DNA from 4 places in the Streptomyces sp. CRN 30 genome. Region 2 is predicted to be linked to each of the others. Evidence: riboswitches for the same ligand, from Rfam matches in the RefSeq annotation. Region 2 holds a riboswitch; each other region holds the start of a gene.
What was found. A riboswitch is a leader RNA that binds a small molecule or an ion and turns the genes downstream of it on or off. The one in region 2 is predicted to bind cyclic di-AMP.
Positions count from the first base shown of each region.

Region 1: linked by a shared signal. The riboswitch ahead of UW392_RS55525 (transglycosylase SLT domain-containing protein) and the one ahead of UW392_RS16025 (LysM peptidoglycan-binding domain-containing M23 family metallopeptidase) in region 2 are both predicted to bind cyclic di-AMP.
Region 3: linked by a shared signal. The riboswitch ahead of UW392_RS02040 (M23 family metallopeptidase) and the one ahead of UW392_RS16025 (LysM peptidoglycan-binding domain-containing M23 family metallopeptidase) in region 2 are both predicted to bind cyclic di-AMP.
Region 4: linked by a shared signal. The riboswitch ahead of UW392_RS56960 (LysM peptidoglycan-binding domain-containing M23 family metallopeptidase) and the one ahead of UW392_RS16025 (LysM peptidoglycan-binding domain-containing M23 family metallopeptidase) in region 2 are both predicted to bind cyclic di-AMP.

Region 1 covers NZ_JAVRHI010000491.1:50,455-53,652, reverse strand. Annotated here, with positions in the region: gene UW392_RS55535 (GNAT family N-acetyltransferase) at 1-400, opposite strand, end outside; gene UW392_RS55530 (HAD family hydrolase) at 686-1,495, shown strand; gene UW392_RS55525 (transglycosylase SLT domain-containing protein) at 1,520-2,026, opposite strand; cyclic di-AMP (ydaO/yuaA leader) riboswitch at 2,030-2,195, opposite strand; gene UW392_RS55520 (polyprenyl synthetase family protein) at 2,810-3,198, shown strand, end outside.
Region 2 covers NZ_JAVRHI010000160.1:1,398-4,595, forward strand. Annotated here, with positions in the region: gene UW392_RS16020 (SGNH/GDSL hydrolase family protein) at 1-398, opposite strand, end outside; gene UW392_RS16025 (LysM peptidoglycan-binding domain-containing M23 family metallopeptidase) at 658-1,728, opposite strand; cyclic di-AMP (ydaO/yuaA leader) riboswitch at 1,733-1,925, opposite strand; gene UW392_RS16030 (alpha-galactosidase) at 2,195-3,198, opposite strand, start outside.
Region 3 covers NZ_JAVRHI010000017.1:16,857-20,054, reverse strand. Annotated here, with positions in the region: gene UW392_RS02050 (MarR family winged helix-turn-helix transcriptional regulator) at 1-52, shown strand, start outside; gene UW392_RS02045 (GTP cyclohydrolase II) at 196-882, shown strand; cyclic di-AMP (ydaO/yuaA leader) riboswitch at 1,125-1,281, shown strand; gene UW392_RS02040 (M23 family metallopeptidase) at 1,293-2,342, shown strand; partial or broken gene UW392_RS02035 (aldo/keto reductase) at 2,442-2,585, shown strand; gene UW392_RS02030 (PrsW family intramembrane metalloprotease) at 2,704-3,198, opposite strand, start outside.
Region 4 covers NZ_JAVRHI010000500.1:11,267-14,464, forward strand. Annotated here, with positions in the region: gene UW392_RS56955 (patatin-like phospholipase family protein) at 1-840, shown strand, start outside; cyclic di-AMP (ydaO/yuaA leader) riboswitch at 1,179-1,334, shown strand; gene UW392_RS56960 (LysM peptidoglycan-binding domain-containing M23 family metallopeptidase) at 1,338-2,114, shown strand; gene UW392_RS56965 (SGNH/GDSL hydrolase family protein) at 2,267-3,091, shown strand.

The DNA of each region.
Region 1 (3,198 bases), on a different contig from region 2:
CGGCTACGTCGATGACGTGCGAGGCGTACGACTCGGCGGCGTACGGCGTGAACAGCGGCTGGTCCGCCTCCAGGTTGTCGAAGGCGAAACTCGACAGGGAGCAGGCCCGCAGCAGCTGCCGGGTGTCGGGCGGCGGGCCCTGGCGCAGTACGGCGCCCTGGCAGTCCGAGACACCGAGCCCGATGGCGCGGCCCTGGCCCAGCGGCCCGCGCTCGTACGGCAGGAAACCGGCGGTCTCGTCGCCCTCGTACACCACCGCCACCCGCGCTCCGGGGCGGACCCGGCCCACGGCCTCGGTGAACTCCGGCTCCATGAAGGGGTTGCGAGGGGCGTGCGATTTGGCGCGCAGTTCACGCCAGTGCTCCCGGTCCCCCTCGCCCAGTTCCCCCGGCCTCAGCACACGAATGCGTCCGCTGCTCAACCCGACCCCCCGATCAAGTCCCCCTGGACAGAAGGAAGGTACCCCTGGGGCCGCCCGGAGGGTAGAGAGCGGAGCATGTTGTTGCCAACTGGTGCACAGCGCTTTAACCGCCTTTAGCCGGTGTTGCGACAGGTTTCGGACAGATGTGTCGGACGGCGCCCGCAGTACATCCGTGGTGCGCGTGCGGCGGGCGCGCGGTATGCGCGCGGTATGCGCGCGGTACGAGGGTGAGTCGGGGGCCTCCGGTGTCCGTATTCTCTGATCATGGAGCCCACCGCTTACGCACTCGTCGCCACCGACCTGGACGGAACGCTGCTGCGCGGCGACGACACCGTCTCCGAGCGGTCGCGGGCCGCGCTCGCTCGGGTGGCGCGGGCGGGCGCGTACCACCTGGTGGTGACGGGGCGGCCGGCGCCGCGCGTACGGGAGCTGCTGCGGGGTCTCGGAAGCACGGGGCTCGCGGTGTGCGGACAGGGCGCGCAGGTGTACGACGCGGGCACGGACCGGCTGCTGTGGTCGGTCACCCTGGACCGGGAACTGGCGGAGACCGCGCTCGGCAAGATCGAGGCGGAGGTCGGCCAGGTACACGCGGCCGTCGACCAGGACGGGGTGGAGGGGCTCACGCTGATCGAGCCCGGCTATCTGATGCCGCACCCGACGCTGCCCGCGGTGCGGGTCGGGCGCCGCGACGACCTGTGGTCGGCGCCCATCAGCAAGGTGCTGCTGCGCCACCCCGTGCTGTCCGACGACGAGCTGGCGGCGACGGCCCGCGCGGTGGTCGGTTCGCTCGCGACGGTCACCATGTCGGGGCCGGGGACGGTGGAGTTGCAGCCGTGCGGCGTCACCAAGGCGACCGGGCTGGCGCTGGCGGCGGACCGTCTGGGGCTCGGCCCCCGGCGGACGATCGCCTTCGGCGACATGCCCAACGACATCCCGATGTTCGCGTGGGCGGCGCGCGGGGTCGCCATGGCCGGCGCCCACCCGGAGCTGCGCGCGGTCGCCGACGAGGTCACGACGTCGAACGAGGACGACGGCGTGGCCGTCGTCCTCGAACGACTCTTTCCCGCTCCGTAGGGGTTCCCCAGGGAGGCCGGGGGATCAGTACGCGCTGTAGACGTTGTCCATGGAGCCGTACCGGTCGGCGGCGTAGTTGCAGGCCGCGGTGATGTTGGCGACCGGGTCGTACGGGTCCCAGGAGGTGCCCTCGACGTGGTAGGCGTCGAAGGTCGGCTTGATCACCTGGAGCAGGCCCTTGGACGGGGTGCCGTTGATGGCGTTGATGTCCCAGTTGTTGATCGCGAACTGGTTGCCGGACGACTCCCGGATGATGTTGCGGTAGATCCCGTTGTAGGTGCCCGGGATGCCCTTGTCGGCCATGATGTCGAGCGACTGGCGGATCCAGCCGTCGAGGTTGTTGCTGTAGCCGTTGGCCGCGGTCATGGCGGCCGTGGTGGTGGCCGTCGTGGAGTCGGCGGCCGGGGCGGCGGAGGCGCTGGTCGCACCGGCGACCGGGAGCGCCAGTACGGCGGCACCGACGCCGGCGAGGGCGATCTTGCGGGTGAGGCGGGTGGTCACGGCGGGGCGCCGAAGGCCGAAAGCAGGCATGGTGGGTCCTCTCCTACGCCTGCGAGGTGAGCTGTCGGGTTCGGGCGGGGAGGTGCCCGGCCGCGCTCTTGAGTGAGCGCGGCTTCACCCCGAGCCGCTCCGGTCGGTGACCGGCGCGGCGACTTACCTGGGTCCCCCGCTCCTGCCGTGAAGTGAGTCGGATGTGTGTGCGTCGGGTGGTGGCAGGATTCGGCGTCCTCCCGACAGGCCGGGAACGTATGCGACGGCACATGTCCGGAACAAGTGCGGGATTCACATAACGTGCCTGTTGACCTTGGTCTGAGGCATTTGGGGTGCTTGATCCTTTTCGATCGTGAACGGTCAACTCGCCTGCGGCGCAACGGGATGGGGGTGTTCGGGGGCCACGCGGGGGAAGGGGTGGCGGCGTGAGTCAACTCACGGGCATGAACAAGTAGGGTAAATCGGGCATCAGTCTCAAAGGTGAGCCAATAGGTCAGTCGGCTGATCGGCCGGTACTCACTCGGGCGAGGGAACAGGGGTTTGCGTGCCGAATGGGTGACGTTCCCGGGTCGCGTGGCGTTGGGAGGAGTGGTGGACTTCGGTGGGTCTCGGCCGCCCGAGGGAGTCCCCGGCGAGTCGCCGAATGTCAGCTCATATCACCTGATCAAAAACATACGGTTCATGATCCGATAGGGACCGGCCTGTAACGGTGGGCGCTATCGGTGATCGAAACGTGACCGGATACGCTGACTTGAGTGATGGCAGCGACCTATCGACAAGCCGTGTAACCGCCGGTAGACACCAGCAGACAGGAGACCCCTCGTGACCGTCGTCGGGCCGTTCGGGCTGAGCGTGCGGGACCAGGCTCTGGAAGCCGATGTCCAGGCCGGAATGGCGGCTGTCGAGGAAGGGTTGCTTGAGGCAACCAAAAGCGAGGTGCCCTTCATCACCGAGGCCGCCCAGCACCTGGTGAAGGCGGGCGGCAAGAGGTTCCGGCCGCTGCTGGTGATGCTCTCGGCCCAGTTCGGCGACCCGTACGCCCCCGGCATCGTGCCCTCGGCGGTCGTCGTGGAGCTGACGCACCTCGCCACGCTGTACCACGACGACGTGATGGACGAGGCGGACGTGCGGCGCGGCGTGCCCAGCGCCAACGCGCGCTGGGACAACTCCGTCGCGGTCCTCACCGGTGACTTCCTCTTCGCGCGGGCCTC
Region 2 (3,198 bases):
TTGCCGCGCATGCGCTTCAGCACGGGCACGGTGCGGGTGTCGAACCCGGTGGTCACCATGACGGTGCCGGCGGCCGAGGTGAGGTCGGCGACCGCGCGCTCGAAGCGCTCGGCGACCTCGTCGGGGTCGGTGCCGGGACGGATGATGTCGTTGCCGCCCGCGCAGAAGGAGATCAGGTCCGGCGCCATCTCCCGCGCCCGCGGAACCTGGTCCGCGACGATCTGGTCGAGCAGTTTCCCGCGCACGGCCAGGTTCGTGTAGCCGAATCCGCCCTCGGGGAGCCGGTCGGCGAGAAGGACCGCGAACCGGTCGGCCCAGCCGACGAACGCGCCGTCGGGTCCGGGGTCCCCGACGCCCTCGGTGAAGCTGTCGCCCACCGCCACGTACGACCCGATCACTGTTCTGCTGTCGTGCCTCATCACATCGTCTGCCACGTCGGTCCATCTTTCACCGTGGGATGTGAGCTACGCGACCGTAGGAAGGGGTTGACGGGCGGTGAGATAAGCCACTCGTCAAGTGTTGGTCAATTCCGGAATAAGACCGGCCCGGGGAACGACCCGCTCCGTACACCGTGAGGCCGGGCCCCGCGGTCGGCGGGGCCCGGCCTCACGAGTGCGTCGCCGGGTGGGTGGGTCGGTCAGGGGCGGTCAGGGTCGGTCAGAGGGAGACGCCCTTGGCGCGCAGGTACGCCAGCGGGTCGACGTCCGAGCCGTAGCCCGAGGCGGTACGGATCTCGAAGTGCAGGTGCGGTCCGGTCACGTTGCCGGTGGCGCCGGACAGGCCGACCTGCTGGCCCGCGCCCACGGTCTGGCCCACCGAGACGGAGAGCGAGGACAGGTGGGCGTACTGCGCGTAGTGGCCGTCCGCGAGCCGGACGACGACCTGGTTGCCGTACGAGCCGCCCCAGCCGGCGGAGACGACCGTGCCCGAGCCGACGGCCTTGAGCGAGGTGCCGGTCGGGACCGCGAAGTCGACACCGGTGTGGTAGCCACTGGACCACATGCTGCCCGAGACGCGGTAGGAGGTGCCCACGGCGCCGGAGACCGGGCGGGTGAAGCCGGAGGCGGAGCTGCCCCCGCCGCTGCCCTGGGCCCGGGTGTCCGACGTGTCGGCGGCCGGCTTCTCGGCCGGGGCCTCGGTCTTGCGCTCCGTCGGCGCCTTCCGCTCGGGCGCCGCCTGCTGCTCCGCCGGCGCCTTCCGCTCCGACGCCCCGCTCTTCGCCGCGGACCCGGAGTCACCGCCCGAGGACGAGGCGCCGCTGCCCGAGGACGGGGCGCCGGCGCTCGACGGGGCCCTGCCGTCGAGGCTGAGCTCCAGGCCGGGGTGGATGAGGGACGGGTTGGAGCCGATCGCCTCGCGGTTGTCCGCGTAGATCGACTGCCAGCCGCCGGTGACGTCCTGCTCCTCGGCGATCCGGGACAGGTAGTCGCCGGACTTCACGGCGTACGTCCGCGTCGTCGCGGACTTCGCGGCGGCGGCGGTGGACGTCCCGGCCTGCTGCTTGACGGCCTGGGCGGCGGCGGCCTGCTGGGCCACCGCCTGCTGCGGCGCCTGGGGGAGGCGGGGGAGCTCCGAGGTCTGGGTGACGGCCTCCGCCGGGGCCGAGGCATGGGCCCCGGTGGCCCCGATCAGGGGGAGCGCGAGCGCCGCGCCACCGGTTCCGGCGGCGGCGATCGAGCGGGTGAAGCGCTGGGTCTTCGGGCGGCGGTGCTTACCCTTGGCGGGCATGGCGCATTCCTCTCCGGCGCCTGCGAGGTGAGCTGTCGGGTTCGGGCTGGAGATGCCCGGCCGTGGTGGGCACGGCTTGACCCCTAGCCCGTTCCGGATGACCGGACCGGGCAGTCGTACCTGTGGGTCCCCCGCTCCTGCCGTGTACGGGTGAGTTGACGGCTCCGGCCGGTGGCAGGATTCGGCGTCCGCCCGGATTGACGCCGAAAGTAGGCGACTTACCGGTGCGGGGACAACCATTCGCATTTTTTGTGCGTCTTGTTTCCGGGTGGTCGAGGGGAGGTCCCGGTCACCCTCCGTCGATGAACGGTCGTCCCCTTTTCCCGACCCACCCGACAACTCCGGGCTATTACGTGGACATGACGACCACGCAACGTCACTCCTATGACCCTGGTCACGCCCGACTCGTTGACCACGCTTTACACCAGGGCCACTTGGACACCGAACGCCAATCCCGGCGAAGGAATCAAATACGACGTAGCCTGACAACCTTCGCATCGAAGTCGCCGCGCAACCCGACCGGCAGCCCGTGGTGCATCAGCACCGCACCCCGGTACGTCTCACCCGTTTCACGGCACTCATACATCCCCTTCGGGTCGAGCCCGCGCAACCGGAGCGGTGCGGGCGGCTCCCCGTAGTGCTGGGCCTGGAGCCAGGCGAGGACGACGACCTCGTCACCGAGGACGTAGCTCACGGCGCTCGGCCCGCCCGCCGGTGGCCGCAGCCGGTACAGGTCGCCGTGCTGGACGACCGGCCGGATCTCCTTGTAGAGGGCCACCCAGTCCCGCGCCTCCGCGAGTTCCCGCTCGCTCCACCGGCTGAGGTCGCCGCCGACACCGAGCACACCGGCCATGGCGCTGACGAAACGGAACGCCAGCGTACTCACCCGCCCGTTGAGCTGCTCGTTCGGGCTGTCGGTGACCCAGGCGGCCATCACGCGCGCGGGATGGATCTGGCTGAAGCCGTGCTGGATGGCGAGCCGGTCCAGGGGATCGGTGTTGTCGGAGGTCCACACCTGGTCCGTACGGGACATGACGCCGAGGTCGATGCGGCCGCCGCCGCCCGAGCAGGCCTCGAAGGCGACGCCGGGGTGCGCGGCCCGCAGCCGGTCCAGCAGCGCGTAGAAGGCGTGCACGTGCTCCACCCAGAGCTTCTGCGGGTACGGTTCGCCGGGCCAGCCGGCGTCGGTGAAGCAGCGGTTGAAGTCCCACTTCACGTAGTCGATGGGGGCGCTGGACAGCAGGGTGTCCAGCCGCTCCCACAGGTACTCCTGGACGTCCGGGCGCGCGAGGTTGAGGACGAGCTGGTTGCGCAGCTCGGTGCGGCCGCGGCCCGGCATGAACTGCACCCAGTCGGGGTGCGCCCGGTACAGGTCGCTGTCGGGGTTCACCATCTCGGGCTCGACCCAGATGCCGAACTGCATGCCGAGCGCGTGCACGTCGTCCGCGAGCGGCTTGAGACCGGCCGGGA
Region 3 (3,198 bases), on a different contig from region 2:
GCGGCCGCCCGACGAACTGCCGTGGCGCAGGAGGTCCTGCCCTTCCGCGTGACGGGGTGCGCCTGCCGTGGCTCACTCCGGACGGTCGCCGGTCGGTCACCCGAACTGGTTGCTTGAACTTTAAAGCAGAGCTAGAGTCCTGTGCGCCGCCGTGCTTCAAAAGTGAAGCAAGGACCCGCTGCAACGGAGACCCGCATGACCGACCTCCCCGTCGCCACCCCGCGCGCCCGCGTCCGGGTGCCGCTGCGCTTCCACGACGGCTACTCCGTCGACGCCGAACTGGTCACCTTCCACGGACTGGCCGACGGCCAGGAGCACGTGGCCGTCGTCCTCGGCGAGCTCGCGCCCGGCGCGACGCCGCTGGTCCGGCTGCACTCCGAGTGCCTGACCGGGGACGTCTTCGGCTCGGCGCGCTGCGACTGCGGCCCGCAGCTGCGGGAGGCGGTGGAGCGGATCGCCGACCGCGGCGGAGTGCTCCTCTACCTCCGTCAGGAGGGCCGGGGCATCGGTCTCTACAACAAGCTCGACGCGTATGCGCTCCAGGACGAGGGCCTCGACACCTACGCCGCCAACGCGGCCCTCGGCCTGCCCGAGGACGGCCGGGACTACACCGCCGCCGCCCAGATGCTGCGGGCGCTCGGCCTCGACGGGCTCGACCTGCTCTCCAACAACCCCGACAAGGCGCGGCAGCTGCGCGACCTGGGGGTCGAGGTCCGTGACCGCGTCGCCACGGGCGTCTTCACGACCGACCACAACGTCCGGTACCTGCGGGCGAAGGTCCTCCAGACCCAGCACACCCTGCCGCTGGCGGAGTTGACGATGCCGGCGATGCCGACGTCGTCGCCGGCGCTGACCGGCCTGACGGAACGCACGGCGGGCTGACCGGGCCGCGAGGCCGTCACCAAGCGTGTCCGGGCGACTCCCGCCGCATAACAACTGACGCACCATCAGAAACTTGGATGTTTCCCGGCCGGAGGCAACTCGCCCGATTTCCGCATGCCATGACCCTTTGGTCCGGCGCGAAAGTCGCAACGATCACATGGAACTGCTTGGAATACGGCCTGCGCGTCTATTAACGTTCGATAACGCAGCGCGGTAGTCCCAGCCGTCACAAGAGACGGCTCCGTGCGCACGCGCCGAATCCCGCAAGGGAACCGGGGAACCACCAATTGGGGTGAATCGTGCGGATATCGCCGTGGAGACACGGCCGGTATACGCGCGTAGGAGACCTTCCTGTTCCGAACCCGTCAGCTAACCCGGTAGGCGAGAAGGAAGGAAAGGAGTACGCCTACGTGGCGTCCAACCGGCCTGCGACCGAAACTCCGGTCGACCCCTTCATGCCGAGCCAGAAGAACGGCGACACTTTCGGCTACGGCACCTACAACGGTGAGAACGAGGGTCCCTGGCAGGAGTGGAACCCCACGGCGGACTCCGTCCGTCCCGTGCGCGGCCGGCACCGCGTGGCCAAGCAGCGCGGCGGTGGACTCGCCCGCAGCTCCACCGTTCTCGGCGTCGGCGTCATAGCCGCGGTCGGCGCGGGCGGCATGGCCACCGCGCAGACCGGCAAGCCCCCGGTGTCCATATCGATGCCCGACCTGCCGAACGTCGGATCGGTGTTCGCCGCCGACACCGACGAGGAGCCCCAGGGCTCCGCCACCGCGCTCAGCACCGCCGGCCTCACCGTCGCCGACGGCGAGCAGGGCACCTCGGACGCCGGCGAGGTGCTGCGCGCCCGCATCATGCAGCAGGCCGAGTCGCAGCAGGACCAGGTCGACGCCGCCGCCGCGGCCGCCGCCGAGGAGAAGGCCGCGCTGGAGGCCGCCGAGCGCGCCGCCGAGGAGCGGAAGGCCGCCGAGGAGAAGGCCGCCGCCGAGAAGAAGAAGGCGGAGGAGGAGGCCGCGAAGAAGGCCGAGGCCGAGCGCCTCGCGAAGCTCGCCCGGCAGTTCGTGCTCCCGACCTCCTCGTACACCATCACCTCGACCTTCGGTCAGGCCGGCGCCTACTGGTCCTCCGGCTACCACACCGGCATCGACTTCGCCGCGCCCACGGGCACCCTGCTCAAGGCGGTCCACAGCGGCACGATCACGCAGGCGGGCTACGACGGCTCGTACGGCTACAAGACCGTGCTCACCCTCGACGACGGCACCGAGATCTGGTACGCCCACCAGTCCTCGATCAGCGTCAGCGTCGGCCAGAAGGTCGCGACCGGCGACGTCATCGGCCGCGTGGGCGCCACGGGCAACGTCACCGGCGCCCACCTGCACATGGAGGTCCACCCCGGCGGCAGCGGCTCGGGCATCGACCCGATGGCGTGGCTGCAGAGCAAGGGCCTCAACCCCTGACGTCACCCCTGGCGTAGCTCCTGCGGGCTGCTCACTGTTCACGATTCTTCGGCCGGACGTACGCAATGCGTACGTCCGGCTCGGACGTTGAAGTGAAGCATGACTTCTCTTCGCAAGCTCGGCTCGTCCGACCTCGAGGTGTTCCCGCTCGCCCTCGGCGGCAACGTCTTCGGCTGGACCGCCGACGAGGCACGGTCCTTCGCCGTGCTCGACGCCTACACGGCCGCCGGCGGCAACGCCGTGGGCGATCTGACGCTCACCGACGAGGAGCTCGCCCGGCTCACGGAGGCGTCCGAGGCACGCTGACGGCGCCGGTGCGGCAGGGGCCGTGTCCCGCGAGCGGCGGCTGTCCGCGTGACGTCTACGACCGGTAGGGGTTGTGGTCGTGCGCGGAGTGCGTGCTGTACGCGGGATACGGCTCGGGCCCGGAGTGGGGCGCGACCGGGCCGGGCTGGTGCACCGGTGCGTAGCCGTAGCCGTACCCGTACCCGTGGCCATGGGTGTGCGCGTACGCCGGCCAGGCCGCCGCGGGGCCCGGTGCCACGGCCCGCGCCGCGTAGCCGAACGCCGGCCGCGCGATCTCCCGGCGCCGCCACAGCTCGAAGAGCAGTTCCCGTTCCCGTACGACGAAGTCGGCGCCCGCCCGGCCCCGGCGCCCACGGCGCCGCAGGAGGGCGAGCGAGGTCGCGTACGTCTCGTACTCGGTGACCGCGCGGGCCGCCGCCGGGCCCCCGTGGTGCCCGGCGTGGTCGCGGGCCAGCCGCCGTGCCCGCAGGCTGCCGAGGGCGTACGGCTCGGCCGGCGTGAGCCAGCCGGCGGCCACGTAGGCGGGCAGTTCCTCGCGCACGGTCCGCAG
Region 4 (3,198 bases), on a different contig from region 2:
GGCGCCATCGCCGCGGCCCTGGTGGCCGCCGGGGTGGGACCCAAGGAACTGCGCGACATCATGAACCGCCTGGACCTGACCCGCATCCCCGACCGCGGGCCGCCCGGCCTGCCGCTGCTGAGCGAGGGCATCTCCCTCCTCGGCGGGCGCGGCGCCTACCGGGGCGACTGGATCCGCGACTGGCTGGAGCGGGAACTGGGCGACCTCGGCGTCACCACCTTCGGCCAGCTCCGCTACGACGACCCGGAGGGCGACAGCGACCTGCCGGAGAACAAACGGTACAAACTGGTCGTGATGGCCACGGATGTGACCCACGGACGGCTGCTCAGGCTCCCCTGGGACTACTGGCTCTACGACCTCGACCCCGACGAGCAGAAGGTCGCCGACGCGGTCCGCTGCTCGCTGTCGATCCCGTTCTACTTCCGGCCGTGCACCCTGACCCACCGCGCGACCGGCGAGCAGTCGGTGATCGTGGACGGGGGCATCCTGTCCAACTTCGCCGTGGACACCTGGGACCGCACCGACGGAAAACCCGCCCGGTGGGACACGATCGGCGTGCGCATCCTGCCCGAGCTGCCCGCCGGGATCGCACAGCTCTTCCCGGCCGCGGCCGTGGTGATGTCCCCGGTGCTGCGCCTGCTGCAACAGGTGGTGGCGACGGCCCTGGTGGGCCGGGACCAGACGAGCCTGGAGCGGCCGGGGGTCCGGGACCGGACGTTCGCCGTGGCCTGTCAGAACGTCGGCATCACCGACTTCGGCATCGGCGAGGAGGCAAGGGAGGCGCTGGTCGAGGAGGGGCGCCAGGCCGCGAGCGAGTTCGTACGGCGCAGGCGGTCGTGACGGTGCCGGCCGGCTAGCGCGGTCCGAATAGAACGGTATGCCCTGACGTGCCCCGATCCCGTGCCCGACGGATCGGGGCACGTGAGCAGCGTCATAGATATGCGAGATCCGTGACGTTGTGCCCCTTTTCATGCCCATGCAAAACAGGGCCCTGTCATGGGCGTTCACCCCCGGCGGCCCGGCCGCGGTGCACGGAGGGTGACGGATCTTCCTCGCGGTGGATCAAGCGGAACACCCTTCCCGCGCAACCCACGCTTGTCCCTGTGCGTCCTGGTCCCTTACGTTCCTCACCGATCCGGACGGACGCCTAATCCTGCCGCCGCCCGGAGCCCGAACCCACTCACCACCCGTCACGGCAGGAGCGGGGGACCCACAGGTACGACCGCCTGTTCCGGTTCCCGGGACGGCTAGGGGTCAAGCCGCGCCCACGGCACGGCCGGGCATCTCCAGCCCGAACCCGACAGCTCACCTCGCAGGCGCCGGAGAGGGAACTCGACATGCCCGCGAAGGGTAAGCACCGTCGTACCAGGACCAGCCGCCTGGCCCGCACCATCGCCGCCGCCGGAACCGGCGGCGCCGCGCTCGCGCTGCCGCTGATCGGAGCCGCCGGCGCCCACGCCGCCGACGCGCAGCAGGACACGTACACCGTCGTGGCCGGCGACTCCCTGGTGAAGATCGCCGACGCCCAGGACGTCGACGGCGGCTGGAAGCAGCTCTACGCCGACAACCGCGACGCCATCGGCGACGACCCGGCCCTGATCCGCCCCGGTCTGAAGCTCACCCTCGACGGCGGCGACAAGGCCGGCACGACGAACGCGACGGCCTCCTCCGCCAAGACCGCGGCGGCCGCGACGGACGACACCTCCGCCGGCTTCGTCTCGCCCGTCAGCGGCGGCACCGTCGGCACCCCGTACCACCAGTCCGGCTCCATGTGGTCCAGCGGCTACCACACCGGCACCGACTTCGTCGTCCCGACCGGCACCTCGCTGAAGGCCGTCGGCGCCGGCACCGTCGTCTCCGCCGGCTGGGGCGGCGCGTACGGCAACCAGGTCGTCATCCAGCTCGCCGACGGCCACTACGCCCAGTACGCCCACCTGTCCGCGCTCTCCGTCTCCAGCGGTGACTCCGTGACCGCCGGGCAGCAGATAGGTCTCTCCGGCGCCACCGGCAACGTGACCGGACCGCACCTGCACTTCGAGATCCGCACCACGCCGGATTACGGCTCGGACATCGACCCGATCGCGTACCTGCGCTCGCAGGGCGTCTCCGTCTGAATTCCGCTCCCCGCGAGCACGGCCCGCCGCTTCTGCGGCGGGCCGCGCTTATTCCGGAATTGGTGAACACTTTAGGAGTGGCTTTTCTCACCGCCCGTCAACCCCTGCCTACGGTCGCGTAGGTCACAAACAGAGGTGAATCATGGGCCGACGTGGACGATTCGAAGAGTGAGAAGAGCGACGAGAGAGCAGTCATCGGGTCGTACGTGGCGGTGGGCGACAGCTTCACCGAGGGCGTCGGCGACCGCGGCCCGGACGGGGCGTTCGTCGGCTGGGCCGACCGTTTCGCCGTCCTCCTCGCCGACCGGCGGCCGGAGGGCGACTTCACCTACACCAACCTGGCCGTGCGCGGCCGGCTGCTCGACCGCATCGTCGAGGACCAGGTACCCCGGGCCGCCGAGCTCGCACCCGACCTGGTGTCGTTCTGCGCGGGGGGTAACGACATCATCCGGCCGGGCACCGACCCCGACGAGCTGGCCGAGCGGTTCGAGCGGGCGGTCGCCGCGCTCACCGCGACGGCCGGGACGGTCCTGGTGACGACCGGGTTCGACACCCGCGGGATACCGGTCCTCAAGCACCTGCGGGGCAAGATCGCGACGTACAACGGGCACGTGCGGGCCGTTGCCGACCGCTACGGCTGCCCCGTGCTCGACCTGTGGTCGCTGCGCAGCGTCCAGGACCGCCGGGCCTGGGACAACGACCGGCTGCACCTCTCTCCCGAGGGGCACACGCGCGTGGCGCTCCGCGCCGGGCAGCTCCTCGGCCTGCCGGTGCCCGCCGACCCGGACCAGCCCTGGCCGCCACTGCCGCCGCGCGGCACGCTGGAGGTCCGCCGGGACGACGTGCACTGGGCGCGGGAGTACCTGGTGCCGTGGATCGGCCGCCGGCTGCGCGGCGAGTCCTCCGGCGACCACGTCACGGCCAAGGGGACGCTGTCGCCGGCCGACATCAGGACCCGGATCGCGGCGGTGGCCTGACGGCGAGGCCGGCGCGCCGCGTGTGGCGTGCGGGGCGTACGGATGTGACGGCCGGAAGCGACGGCTGTCACACAGGCCGACCATAATGGAGGTCTGACCTACTCCAC